DNA from 3 places in the Marinomonas posidonica IVIA-Po-181 genome. Region 3 is predicted to be linked to each of the others. Evidence: predicted binding sites of a transcription regulator. Region 3 holds the regulator's gene; each other region holds the start of a gene.

Region 1 (3,976 bases), 810 kb from region 3:
GTGACAAGTGGTAACCAGGCAAGTGGTGATACAGGCTTGAAGACTTGAATGACAGGGTTTAGCGCACTGTAAACCGCATTATTCAAACCAATCAAAATGCCAAGTGGAATCGCAATCAGGCATGCCAAACCAAAGCCTGCCAATACGGTATAAAGACTGGTGAAAATTTGGTCAAAAAATGTTGGCTTCCCAGTGTAAGAACGTATTTTACCAACATAACTTGGGTCTTTCGCTTGGCGTTTGGCGATTCTATCTTCCTGACGCTCATAAAAACGCTGCTCTTTTACTCTTTCATTTTGATGCTCGCTAATCAGGTTGCCCCATTGCTCATACACTACAGCTGGCCCAGGAAACACCCCCAAAGAGGTGTGTACTCGGCTAGCGCCAACCTGCCAGAGCATGACAAAAATGATGATTCCACACATAGGCAGCAGAAGACTTTTGAGAGAGACCTGCTCCAGCTTTTCCTTTAAAGAGTGAATGGATAAATCTGACATGGCGATATTCCTGCTATTTGTAAAACGGCTAACTCACTTATGTTGCAACGGGCCAAATAGGCCCGCAGCTCAATAAGTCTTTAAATCTGATCATCGCCTTTCAGGCCGATCTGAAAGCTTTTTAAGTAATCATTCGGACGCTTACCGTCATAAGTAATGCCGTCAATAAAGTCACTTTGTGGTGCTTTAAAGCCATCTTCTTTATCAAAGGCAGGGAAATCTGACGCTTGCATCAGGCCATCTTCAATCAAAGACTCAGCCGCTTGCGCGTAGATATCAGGACGATAGACTTCTTTCGCCGTTTTCATAAACCACTCATCAGATTTAGGCTCTGCGATTTGCCCCCAACGACGCATTTGAGTCAGATACCAAATCGCATCACTGTAATAAGGATAGGTGGCGTTATGACGGAAGAAAACATTAAAGTCAGGCACGTCACGCTTATCGCCTTTTTCATACTCAAATGTTCCTGTCATGCTGTTCGCTATGACATCGTAATCCGCGCCAACATATTGGCTTTTCGATAGGATTTCCACCGCTTCTGGGCGGTTAGCATTGTTGTTTTCGTCTAACCACTTAGCCGCACGTATCATGGCTTTGACTACGCGAATATGAGTAATTGGGTACTCATCAGCCCACCCTTTGCTTACACCAAATACTTTTTCTGGGTTGTTTTTCCAGATCTCGTAGTCAGTGATCACAGGCACACCAATGCCTTTAAATACTGCTTGCTGGTTCCAAGGTTCACCAACACAGTAGCCATGTATGGTTCCGGCTTCCATTGTCGCGGGCATTTGTGGTGGTGGTGTTACTGATAACATAGCATCGGCATCGATTTGGCCACTGGTGTCACCTTTTGCAGGTGCGTAATAACCTGGGTGAATTCCACCTGCTGCTAACCAATAGCGCAATTCATAATTGTGAGTTGAGACGGGGAATACCATGCCCATGTTGAACGGCTTACCTTCTGAACGGTAGCGGTCCACGACAGGTTTTAAGGCACTCGCACTAATAGGGTGAACCGGCTTACCGTCTGCTCCTTGAGCGATATTGGGTTTCATCTCTTCCCAAACATCATTTGAGACGGTAATACCGTTACCATTTAGATCCATGCTAAATGCTGTAATAATATGCGCCTTAGTACCGTAACCAATTGTCGCTCCCAATGGCTGACCTGCTAGCATGTGCGCACCATCTAATTGACCATCAATCACTCGGTCTAACAGCACCTTCCAATTGGCTTGTGCTTCTAGAGTGACATATAGCCCCTCATCTTCGAAATAGCCTTTTTCATAAGCGATCGCCAGAGGAGCCATATCGGTCAATTTGATAAAACCGAATTTCAACTCTTCTTTTTCTGGGTAATCTAATTCCGCTTGAGCGGCACCAGACACCAGAACAGAACTTAATAATAAAGTGGCCGTAGAATTTCTCGCTAACCCTATTAAATTAGGTAACCGTAAAACCGTCTCTAAAGACTTTAAATTCATTTTCACTCTCCGCTTTAAGACACAAAAAAAGGCGCATGCAAATCACACAATTGTGTGTTCGCAGGCACCTTTGCCATTCATAAACGACTCTACATTGAGCCTTCAATCCTGTGGGTGATAGTCAGCATCATTGCTCACTTCACCAAAATTTTAAGTTGATAATCTATCAATATCAAAAATAAAGCATAATACATGCCAAAACATGCAATCAATTGATTTTACTAGATTTCGTATATCATAGATTCTTCAATCGTCCAGTAACAAGCATAATGTTGCTCTCAAATCTGGCACAGCGCACCATAAAATAACCTTTTAATCGTCTGATTTTATAAACCCTTTATGAATGCCTTTCGGGTGTAAACTCACCCTTCCATTCGCAATATCCTCTAACCAAGTGGATTCTTGCGATGAGGTTAAATGCCATTGTAAATCTTGATCATGGTCTCCCAAGGCGTGTTCATAAATGTCCTGACGATACACTTGTTCCGCCATCGTATTTAAATTAGACGCTTCAGACAGCTGATGCCAGCGATGCATCTGCCCCATAATCCACAAGGCGTAACTGGGCAAAGGTCGATTAATCTCTCGGCCTGAAAAACGCTGATAAGCCTCCATCGGCCAATCAAATTGCCCTTTTGGTTTAATGGCACTAAAACCATAGACCAATTGTTCAACACTGCAATTTAGATAATCCGGATGACTTAAAATACTCAACAACTCATTCTGGTTATCTGGGTTATCAACCCATTCACAAGCCTTCTCTAAGGCCCGAATAACAGCCAGATGTGTCAATTCATTCTGCTCAGCCCAAGTGGAATTCACACCAAATACTTTTTCCGGTGTGCTTCCCCAAATTTCATACCCCGTCACCAGTAAATGACCAACTCCAGCCTCAACGGCCAAACTGTTCCAAGGCTCTCCAACACAATAACCATCTATGTCTCCCGCCTTAAGACTGTCGATCATTTTCACCGGAGGAATGACAAGGATTTGAACCTCTTCATCCGGGTCAATGCCGGCACGAGCCAACCAATCTCTGAGTTGATAATTGTGAGAGGAGTAAGGGTAAACCACGGCAAAGCGAAGCAATGGTTTATTATGCTTTGCACGATCCTCAATGTAGCGCTTAAGGGCCACACCATTGCGGATATCATTGCTTTGCGTCACCCATTTCGTCAGCTGTTCATACAAAGCATTGCCGACCGTTATACCGTTACCATTGTGACTCACAGTAAAACTGGTTTGCATGGCAGTTTTTAATGTCCCTACACCAAGACTGGCGGCAATTGGCATGGATGCCAACATATGTGCACCCTGCAAAATATTAAACGTTACTTTATCGCGAATACTGGCCCAAGAAGCTTCTTTTGATAACGCAACAGCAACCCCTTCGTCGGCAAAAAAACCTTTCTCTTTTGCTATAACAAAAGGCGCACAATCAATTAAGGGAATAAAGCCGATACGCACCGCTTGTTGGGATTCTAAAGAATTATTTACCGTTGAAGTCATTTAGAAGCCTCCATAATTTCCATCACTGAAATGATATTACGAGCCACTTCTGTCATTCTCTGACTGCGATCCATCGCTAATTTTCTGAGGGCCTGATAAGCCGCGGGCTCATCACACTGTTGATGCTTCATAATCAACCCTTTTGCTTTATCAATTAGCTTACGATCTTCCAACTGAGTTTTTACTGTTTCAAGTTCTGATCGCAGTGCATGAAACTCCCTAAAACGCGCGATTGCAACTTGTAAAATCGCCTTTACACTGCCGCTGTTTACTCCGTCGACAACATAAGCACTAACCCCTGCACGAATCGCTGCTTCAACATGTCTTGAGTCGTCTTCTTCAGCAAACATCACAATGGGTCTTGGGTTATCTTGTGTGAGACGAGACATATTCTCCAACATATCTCGATCAGGGGATTCAATATCAATGATCACCATATCAGGCTGACATTCCATTACCGCTTGGCTTAAATTCAGCGCA
Region 2 (3,976 bases), 1.5 Mb from region 3:
CCATAAGGGTAACTGCCACCACCAATTTCACGTTGGCTTAGCTCCAACTGATGCAACATGGCGTCAACCATATCCTGTTGAACGCCATGTTCTGCAATCTCTTCTAAACTGGAAAAGATTAACGCTTCGACCTTACTAGAGTCTTCTCGCTTAACCCCTTCCAGGCCACACATGAAGCTCATTTCTTTATTACTGTCTTCCAGTCCACACAGAGGCGAGGGCGCGCGTCCAAGATCAGAGTTTTCCAACACTCGACGCAATGGCGAAGCACTGTTATCCAACAACACACTGGACAATAATTGCGCTTCAAACTGCTGAGTTAAATCCGTACTTTCGCCCAATAACCAGCCGACAACCACATGACTACCGTCTTCTTTCACTTCGTCAGCGGCATAACCTTCTTCCACGCGAACGGGTGAGAAATAACGTTTTGCATTCGGCACACTGACTTGCGTATCAAGACGCTCAAAACGACTCAATACCTTATTCTCAAATTCTTCTTGCAATGTATCAGCAGGAATATCACCAAAGGTCATAAAAACCGCATTGGAAGGATGGTAATGGGTACGGTAGAAGGCCAACAAATCATCGTAAGACAGATCAGGAATATCCGTCGGTTCGCCACCAGAGTTAAAGTGGTAAGTATTACTCGGGAACAGATATTTTGTCAGAGTTTGCCACAAAACAGAGGTGGTTGAACTCATCGCCCCTTTCATTTCATTAAACACCACGCCTTTAAACGTCAGATCAGACTCGGCGTTATCAGGCTCAGCAAATTCTAAACGGTGACCTTCTTGAGAGAAGTCCAACTCATCCAGACGAGAAAAGAACACTGCGTCCAAATACACATCCAATAAGTTATGAAAATCTTTCTTGTTCTTACTGGCAAAGGGATACGCCGTCCAATCAGACGAGGTAAACGCATTCATGAAGGTATTTAATGAACGACGAATCATCATAAAGAAAGGATCGCGCACGGGGAAACGCTCAGAACCACACAATACTGTGTGTTCCAAAATATGCGCCACACCACAAGAATCGGTAGGGACGGTTTTTAGCCCGACCAAGAAAACGTTTTCATCATTATCCGATGCGATGTGAAAATGCTTTGCGCCGGTGACGATATGCTCGAACTCCTGAACACTGGCGTTCAGAGCGTCAATAAACTCACTGCGAATAAATTTAAACGCAGGATGGTGCGCGATGCGATCTGTCATTCTCTACCTCGATAGAATTAGAATACGATGACTCAATAAAATGGTTCTTATGGCTAACTTAACCAGCAGCCAATTAAAGTGACGGAATTATAGCAAAATCCCCACATTTACTGCACCAAATAACACTCAAGCATTCTGTAGAGAATGCCAAAATTTAACGTTTTTGATGCCGCTCCCAGTTTTCTAAACGGGCTTTCTCACTCTTTTTAAACAGCACATAAACCGCCCCTAAACCACCGTGATAACGTTGGGCACTGTGGAAAGCCATCACCTCATCGATATCACGCAACCACTTATTGATGTAACTCTTTAATGTAGCTTGGTTTTCTGGCGTACGATCACCTTTGCCGTGCACTATGATGCCCACTCGAATATCGTGATTCATACAATCTTGAGTAAACTGAAACACCTCTCGTCGAGCTTCTTCAACCGTCCGACGGTGTAAATCCAAACGAGATTCCACACCATATTTACCCTGACGTAAACGCTTGAATACCCCATCCTGCACACCAGAACGCTTAAATTCCAGCATATCATTTGGGTCTACCCGCTCAACATAATCCTTCGATAAGTAGTTTTTGTCTTCAAATTTGCCTTCTAATGCCGCTTTTTGACGGGCCTGAAAATCGGTCTCGCCTTGCTTCTTACCCAAATACACTTCGGTCTTTTTCAGCGGACGAATGCCTTTCACTTCCTCGGCAAATAAAGAAAACTCTTCATCCTCAGCCATAACGACTCACCTCAAAACTCACCATAATGTCTTATCAGACAGCCAAATAAACAAAAGGCTCCCATAGGAGCCAACACATTCCGTTTATCCCTGCTTTCACCTCAGTGAAAGTCACTGTTTCACTTGCCCCTCTCGGCAAGTTACAAGACACACTTTCATATGGGAATCATTATAACAGGATATACATTCGACAACTAATTTTGATACTCACCCGAAACACTCGTTGATTCGCACTAAAAAAAGACCAAGTGAACAAAATTGCACCAATAGAAAACCCAAATTGCTCGAAAAGACACTAAATGGCGTATTTTCACTTGGCATGATTAGTGCTTGATCAATAGGTGTTCGTACCCTTGGAAAGTCGAACATGACAATTTATTCAATAGAGAGCTAGGGTTCCGATATCAAAACTTACCTTGATATGACTGGTCCGAGAGCTTTCGACCTTGATGTTTCAAGGTTACACGGCGGGATAAAAGCCCGGGAGACCACATGGCGATTTTGCCAAGGGTACTCCATGTGTAACTAACAAACTGAAAAGGTAACTCCCTATGAACTTCCCAAAGAATAAAGTACCCGCTCTACTGTTTGCTCTACTCGCTTCTTCTCAGACTTTTGCCAAAGAAGACTTTAAAGTCTGCTGGTCAATCTACGCCGGTTGGATGCCTTGGGCTTACGCTGAACAATCCGGCATTGTCGATAAATGGGCTGAAAAGTACGACATCAACATCGATATCGTGCAGATCAATGACTATGTCGAATCCATGAACCAGTATACCGCTGGCCAATTCGATGCTTGTACCATGGCGCAAATGGATGCATTAACCATTCCAGCCGTCGGTGGCGTAGACAGTACGGTGTTAATTGCCGGTGACTACTCAAACGGCAATGACGCCATCATCCTGTTCGGAGAGGACGATCTAGCAGATATCAAAGGTCAAAGCGTCAATCTCGTCGAATATAGTGTTTCTCACTACTTACTCGCTCGCGGATTAGACACCATAGGATTAAGTGAACGCGACGTCCAAGTGGTTAATACGTCAGATGCGGATCTGGTCTCTGTGTTTGGTACCGGCGATGTCTCTGCAACCGTTACATGGAACCCTTTGGTGAGTGAAATTCTCTCCATGCCAAACACCTATGACGTGTTTAACTCATCACAAATTCCAGGTGAGATCATTGATGGCCTCATAGTCAATACTAAGACACTGAATGACAATCCAGCCTTAGGCAAAGCATTAACCGGTGCTTGGTTTGAAATCATGTCCAAAATGTCAGGGAACAGTGACAGTGCGAAAGACGTTCGCACGCTTATGGCAGAAGCCGCCGAAACAGACCTAGCCGGTTATGACGCACAATTGGCTAAAACGCACATGTATTACACGCCAGAAGCGGCTTTAGAACTGGTTAATAGCCCTCAGCTCGTTGAAACCATGAAACATGTGGCGGAATTTTCCTTCGAACACGGCCTATTAGGTGATGGCGCGCCAAGTGCGGATGTTGTGGGGATTGAGATGCCAGCAGGCACCTATGGAAACCCTGACAACATTAAGCTTCGTTTCGATAATACCTACATGAAAATGGCAGCGGACGGAAAACTGTAAGCGCTTTTTCAGCGTGCTTTGTCAATCGACAAAGCACGCTATCGAAACACTTCAGTAAGGCGTGATTATGAAGAAACTCGTGAATTACTCTCCCTCTCCAGTCAACCAGATTTTACTCGGTTTACTGCCTTTTGTTGTGCTTTTGATTGTCTATATGATGGGCTCCGATGCCCGTTTATCGATCAATCCAAGTGACAAACTATTACCCTCATTTGGGCAAATGGGCGACGCCATCTATCGTCTCGCCTTTGAACCCAGCCGCCGCACCGGTGAACTGGTGTTTTGGCAAGATACCCTAAGCAGCTTATTACGCTTATTAGCTGGCGTTGGCATCGCCGCTATTTTCGGCTTGTTAGTTGGCTTGCTGACCGGTGCCTTACCGGTAATTTACGCCACCTTCGCACCACTGTTAACCGTGATTTCAC
Region 3 (3,976 bases):
TAAAACCACCTGTTTTTATATGATTGTCGGCATGGTCGCGAACGATGCCGGTGGGATTTTCATTGACGATCAAGACATCACTCAAGACGCCATGCATGTTCGCGCTCAAAAAGGGGTTGGTTACTTACCGCAAGAAGCGTCAATCTTTAGAAAAATGTCAGTCGAAGACAATATTTCAGCCATCTTAGAAACTCGTAAAGGCCTAACCAAAGCCCAACAAAAAGAAAGACTGGAATCTCTGCTGGAAGAATTTCACATTACCCACATTCGCAAAAACCTGGGAATGGCACTATCGGGTGGCGAACGTCGACGAGTTGAAATCGCCAGAGCCCTTGCTATGAATCCTAAGTTCATCTTATTAGATGAACCTTTTGCTGGTGTCGATCCTATTTCTGTGGGTGATATCAAACTCATTATTAAACATTTACAGGACAGCGGCATTGGCGTTTTAATTACCGATCACAATGTTCGAGAAACCTTGGACATTTGCGATAAAGCCTATATCGTAGGCAACGGTTATATCATTGCCTCTGGTGAAGCCAGCGACATTATCAATAACGAACAAGTGAAAAAAGTCTATTTAGGCGACGACTTCCGCCTGTAACCCCTTATCATTGTTGTAGAAAGGGAGTAGTATGCATAACTCGTTCCAATTTAATAAAACAGACAGAGTTGCTCCATGAAGCAGTCTTTACAGCTAAAGCTCGGTCAACAATTAACCATGACCCCACAACTGCAGCAAGCCATTCGCTTGCTGCAGCTTTCGACGCTGGATTTAAAGCAGGAAATTCACGAATTTCTTGAATCTAATCCATTACTCGAGCTAGACGATGACGAAACCACATCGCCTGAACTTCCCACTAGCATTGAAGCAAAAACGGACACCGAAACCAATAAGGACAACAATCTCAATGATAATGAATCAGGCGAAGAAGCACGTTTAGAATCCGAGTGGACAGAAAGCATCCCTGAAGAACTCTCCATTGATAGTAATTGGGATGACACTTATCAAAGTTCTGCGGCGGTCAGTGATTCCAATAGTTTTGACAATGAAATGGACTTCGAAAGCCGCAACGCCCCGGCTGAAAGCATTCAAGACCATTTGATCTGGCAATTGAACCTCACTCACATGTCCGATCGAGACCTGGAAATTGCTTACGCTATTGTGGATTGTGTTCAACCCGATGGGTATTTAAGCACCACGCTAGAAGACATTTTAGAATCTTTAAGCTTGGACCTTGAAGAGCTCGAGCTAGATGAGATTCACGCCGTACAACACAGATTACAAAGGTTTGATCCTATTGGCGTATGCTCAACCGACCTACGCGATTGCCTACTGGTTCAATTTGAAGCGTTTCAGGATCACCCTCTTTATAAAAGCACACAAAATCTGATTAGCCATTATCTACCTCTTTTAGGCAGCCGAGACTTTGTCCAACTAAGTCGCAAAACCAAGCTAAAAGACGAAGCGTTAAAAGAAGTCATTCATCTAATCCAACAACTTAACCCTCGACCTGGCTCCGCCATCGATGAAGACGATACGGATTATGTGATTCCTGATGTTTCAGTCAAAAAACGCAACGGCACCTGGCAGGTTGAGTTAAATAACGACGCTTTACCACCTATTAAAATCAATGAAACCTACTCTGCCATGGCAAATACCGCGTCAACGGCAGAAGATGTCAGCTATATTAAAAACTCTCTACAAGAAGCCAAATGGTTCATGAAGAGTTTACAAAGCCGTAATGAAACACTGTTAAAAGTCGCTAGCTGCATTGTCAGTCGACAAATTGATTTCTTTGAATTAGGTGAAGAAGCCATGAAACCCATGGTTCTTCATGATGTTGCGGAAGAAGTTGGGATGCACGAATCAACGATCTCACGTGTCACCACGCAAAAATATATGCACACACCAAAAGGCATTTTTGAGCTGAAATTCTTCTTCTCCAGCCATGTAAACACCGCTTCTGGTGGCGAATGTTCTTCCACCGCGATTCGAGCTATGATTAAAAAGTTGGTCGCCGATGAACCTGCTAAAAAACCGTTAAGCGATAACAAATTGGCCACCATTTTAGCCGATCAAGGCATTCAAGTTGCACGACGAACCGTTGCAAAATATCGAGAGGCGATGAACATCCCTCCTTCAAATGAACGTAAAAGATTGATTTAACAGGTATAAAGTTATCATGCCATTAAACTCACTAGTAAAAGCCGAACTCGTACTTGCCAAACAAGACATTGTCAGCAAAAAGCGCGTTCTAGAAAGCTTAGCCGAGATCACCTCCAATCGCTTGCACTGCGACAATGAAGCTGTGTATGACGCGTTATTAGGCCGTGAAAAATTAGGCAGTACAGGCATTGGTAATGGCATTGCCATTCCTCATTGTCGCTTGGAATCCGCCAATCATACTGCGATCGTGGTGATGTCGTTACAAACACCTATCGACTTTGATTCAATTGATAAACAGCCTGTGGATTTGATTTTTGCCCTCATCGTACCTCCGAATGAATGCGATCATCATTTATCTACCTTGGCACAAATTGCTGAATTAGCTCAGTCACCAGACGCTTTAGCCAAGCTGCGTGCCGCACAGAGTAATGAAGACTTATATATCAGCTTTGAATCATTAATTTAAGGAGCACAGCATGCAGGAAGAAACCATCACCATCATTAACAAGCTTGGTCTGCATGCTCGCGCCGCTGGCAAGCTCGTTGAAACCACTTCTCGCTTCTCTTGCGACATCACCATTGAAAAAGAAGGCCGTAATGTTGATGGTAAAAGCATCATGGCCATGATGATGTTAGCCGCTGGAAAAGGCACTGAAATTCTCATCAAAACCAATGGTGAAGACGAAGAAGACGCAATTAAAGCCGTCGTTGAATTAATTAACAATCGTTTTGGCGAAGACGAGTAATACTCGATGTCAGAAAAAACGTTAAGTCATCTGCAAACGGTATCGGAGTCCCTCGAGTCTGGTGCCACGATGCAGATCAGATATTTGCTTAACGGTGCACTGCCAGCACAAGACGTCGCACGCTTACTTGAATCCTCCCCACCAAAAGAACGAAAACTTCTTTGGGAGCTAATCGATTCTAATAATGAAGGTGAAGTACTCCAATATCTAACGGAAGACATTGGTGTACAGTTCATGAAAGAAATGGATACAGAACGATTGGTTGCTGTATCCGAACATTTTGAAAGTGATGACCTAGCCGATTTATTACAACACTTACCAGAAACGATTGTAAAAGAAGTTCTGTCCTCCATGACCGCCCAGGACAGAACCCGAGTAGAAGCACTATTAAGCTACTCTGAAGATTCTGCTGGCGGTTTGATGAACACGGATACCATCACCATTCGACCCAACATTACAGTTGATATTGTGTTCCGCTACTTACGTCGCCACTCTAGCCTTCCAGACATGACAGACAACCTACTTGTTGTCAGTCGCTCTGATCGCCTTCTAGGCACCTTAACACTGACCAAATTGTTAGTCAGTGATCCTGAAAACACAGTACGCGATATTATGGACACCGACTGCACCGTTATTAATGCCGACACCCCAGCCAGTGAAGTCGCTCAATTGTTTGAGAAGATGGACTTAGTGTCTGCCCCTGTTATTGATGGCGACAGCAAGAAACTATTAGGTCGTATTACCATTGATGACGTGGTCGACGTTATTCGCGATGAAGCTGAACACTCTATGTTAAGTATGGCGGGCCTCGACGATGATGAAGATACCTTCTCTCCCATTTTGAAAACCACCAAACGACGTGCTGTTTGGCTTGGCATAAATCTTATTACTGCTTTTATCGCCTCTTATGTTATAGGCCTATTCCAGAACACCCTAGACCAAGTGGTTGCCCTAGCGATTTTAATGCCAATTGTCGCCAGCATGGGCGGCATAGCCGGATCTCAGGTGCTCACCTTGGTCATTCGCGGCATCGCCCTCAATCAAATTGGCTCGACCAATG

Evidence for each region. Region 3 encodes sigma-54, which starts transcription at its own class of promoters, with help from an activator protein. Its sites were predicted from a motif close to TGGCACNNNNNTTGCTNT; they were not measured.
Region 1: a site for sigma-54 is predicted at 2,168-2,185, ahead of MAR181_RS06325 (CmpA/NrtA family ABC transporter substrate-binding protein). Genes of this name have one in related genera too.
Region 2: a site for sigma-54 is predicted at 2,263-2,280, ahead of MAR181_RS16830 (putative urea ABC transporter substrate-binding protein). Genes of this name have one in related genera too.

The regions. Positions count from the first base shown of each region.
Region 1 is NC_015559.1:1,343,992-1,347,967, reverse strand. Features, by position in the region: gene MAR181_RS06330 (ABC transporter permease) at 1-497, opposite strand, end outside; gene MAR181_RS06325 (CmpA/NrtA family ABC transporter substrate-binding protein) at 578-1,987, opposite strand; gene MAR181_RS06320 (CmpA/NrtA family ABC transporter substrate-binding protein) at 2,300-3,496, opposite strand; gene MAR181_RS06315 (ANTAR domain-containing response regulator) at 3,493-3,976, opposite strand, start outside.
Region 2 is NC_015559.1:3,648,037-3,652,012, forward strand. Features, by position in the region: gene MAR181_RS16820 (insulinase family protein) at 1-1,217, opposite strand, end outside; gene smrA (DNA endonuclease SmrA) at 1,372-1,947, opposite strand; guanidine-I (ykkC/yxkD leader) riboswitch at 2,327-2,436, shown strand; gene MAR181_RS16830 (putative urea ABC transporter substrate-binding protein) at 2,499-3,551, shown strand; gene MAR181_RS16835 (ABC transporter permease) at 3,619-3,976, shown strand, end outside.
Region 3 is NC_015559.1:2,149,932-2,153,907, forward strand. Features, by position in the region: gene lptB (LPS export ABC transporter ATP-binding protein) at 1-604, shown strand, start outside; gene MAR181_RS10100 (RNA polymerase factor sigma-54) at 680-2,170, shown strand; gene ptsN (PTS IIA-like nitrogen regulatory protein PtsN) at 2,187-2,636, shown strand; gene MAR181_RS10110 (HPr family phosphocarrier protein) at 2,647-2,916, shown strand; gene mgtE (magnesium transporter) at 2,923-3,976, shown strand, end outside.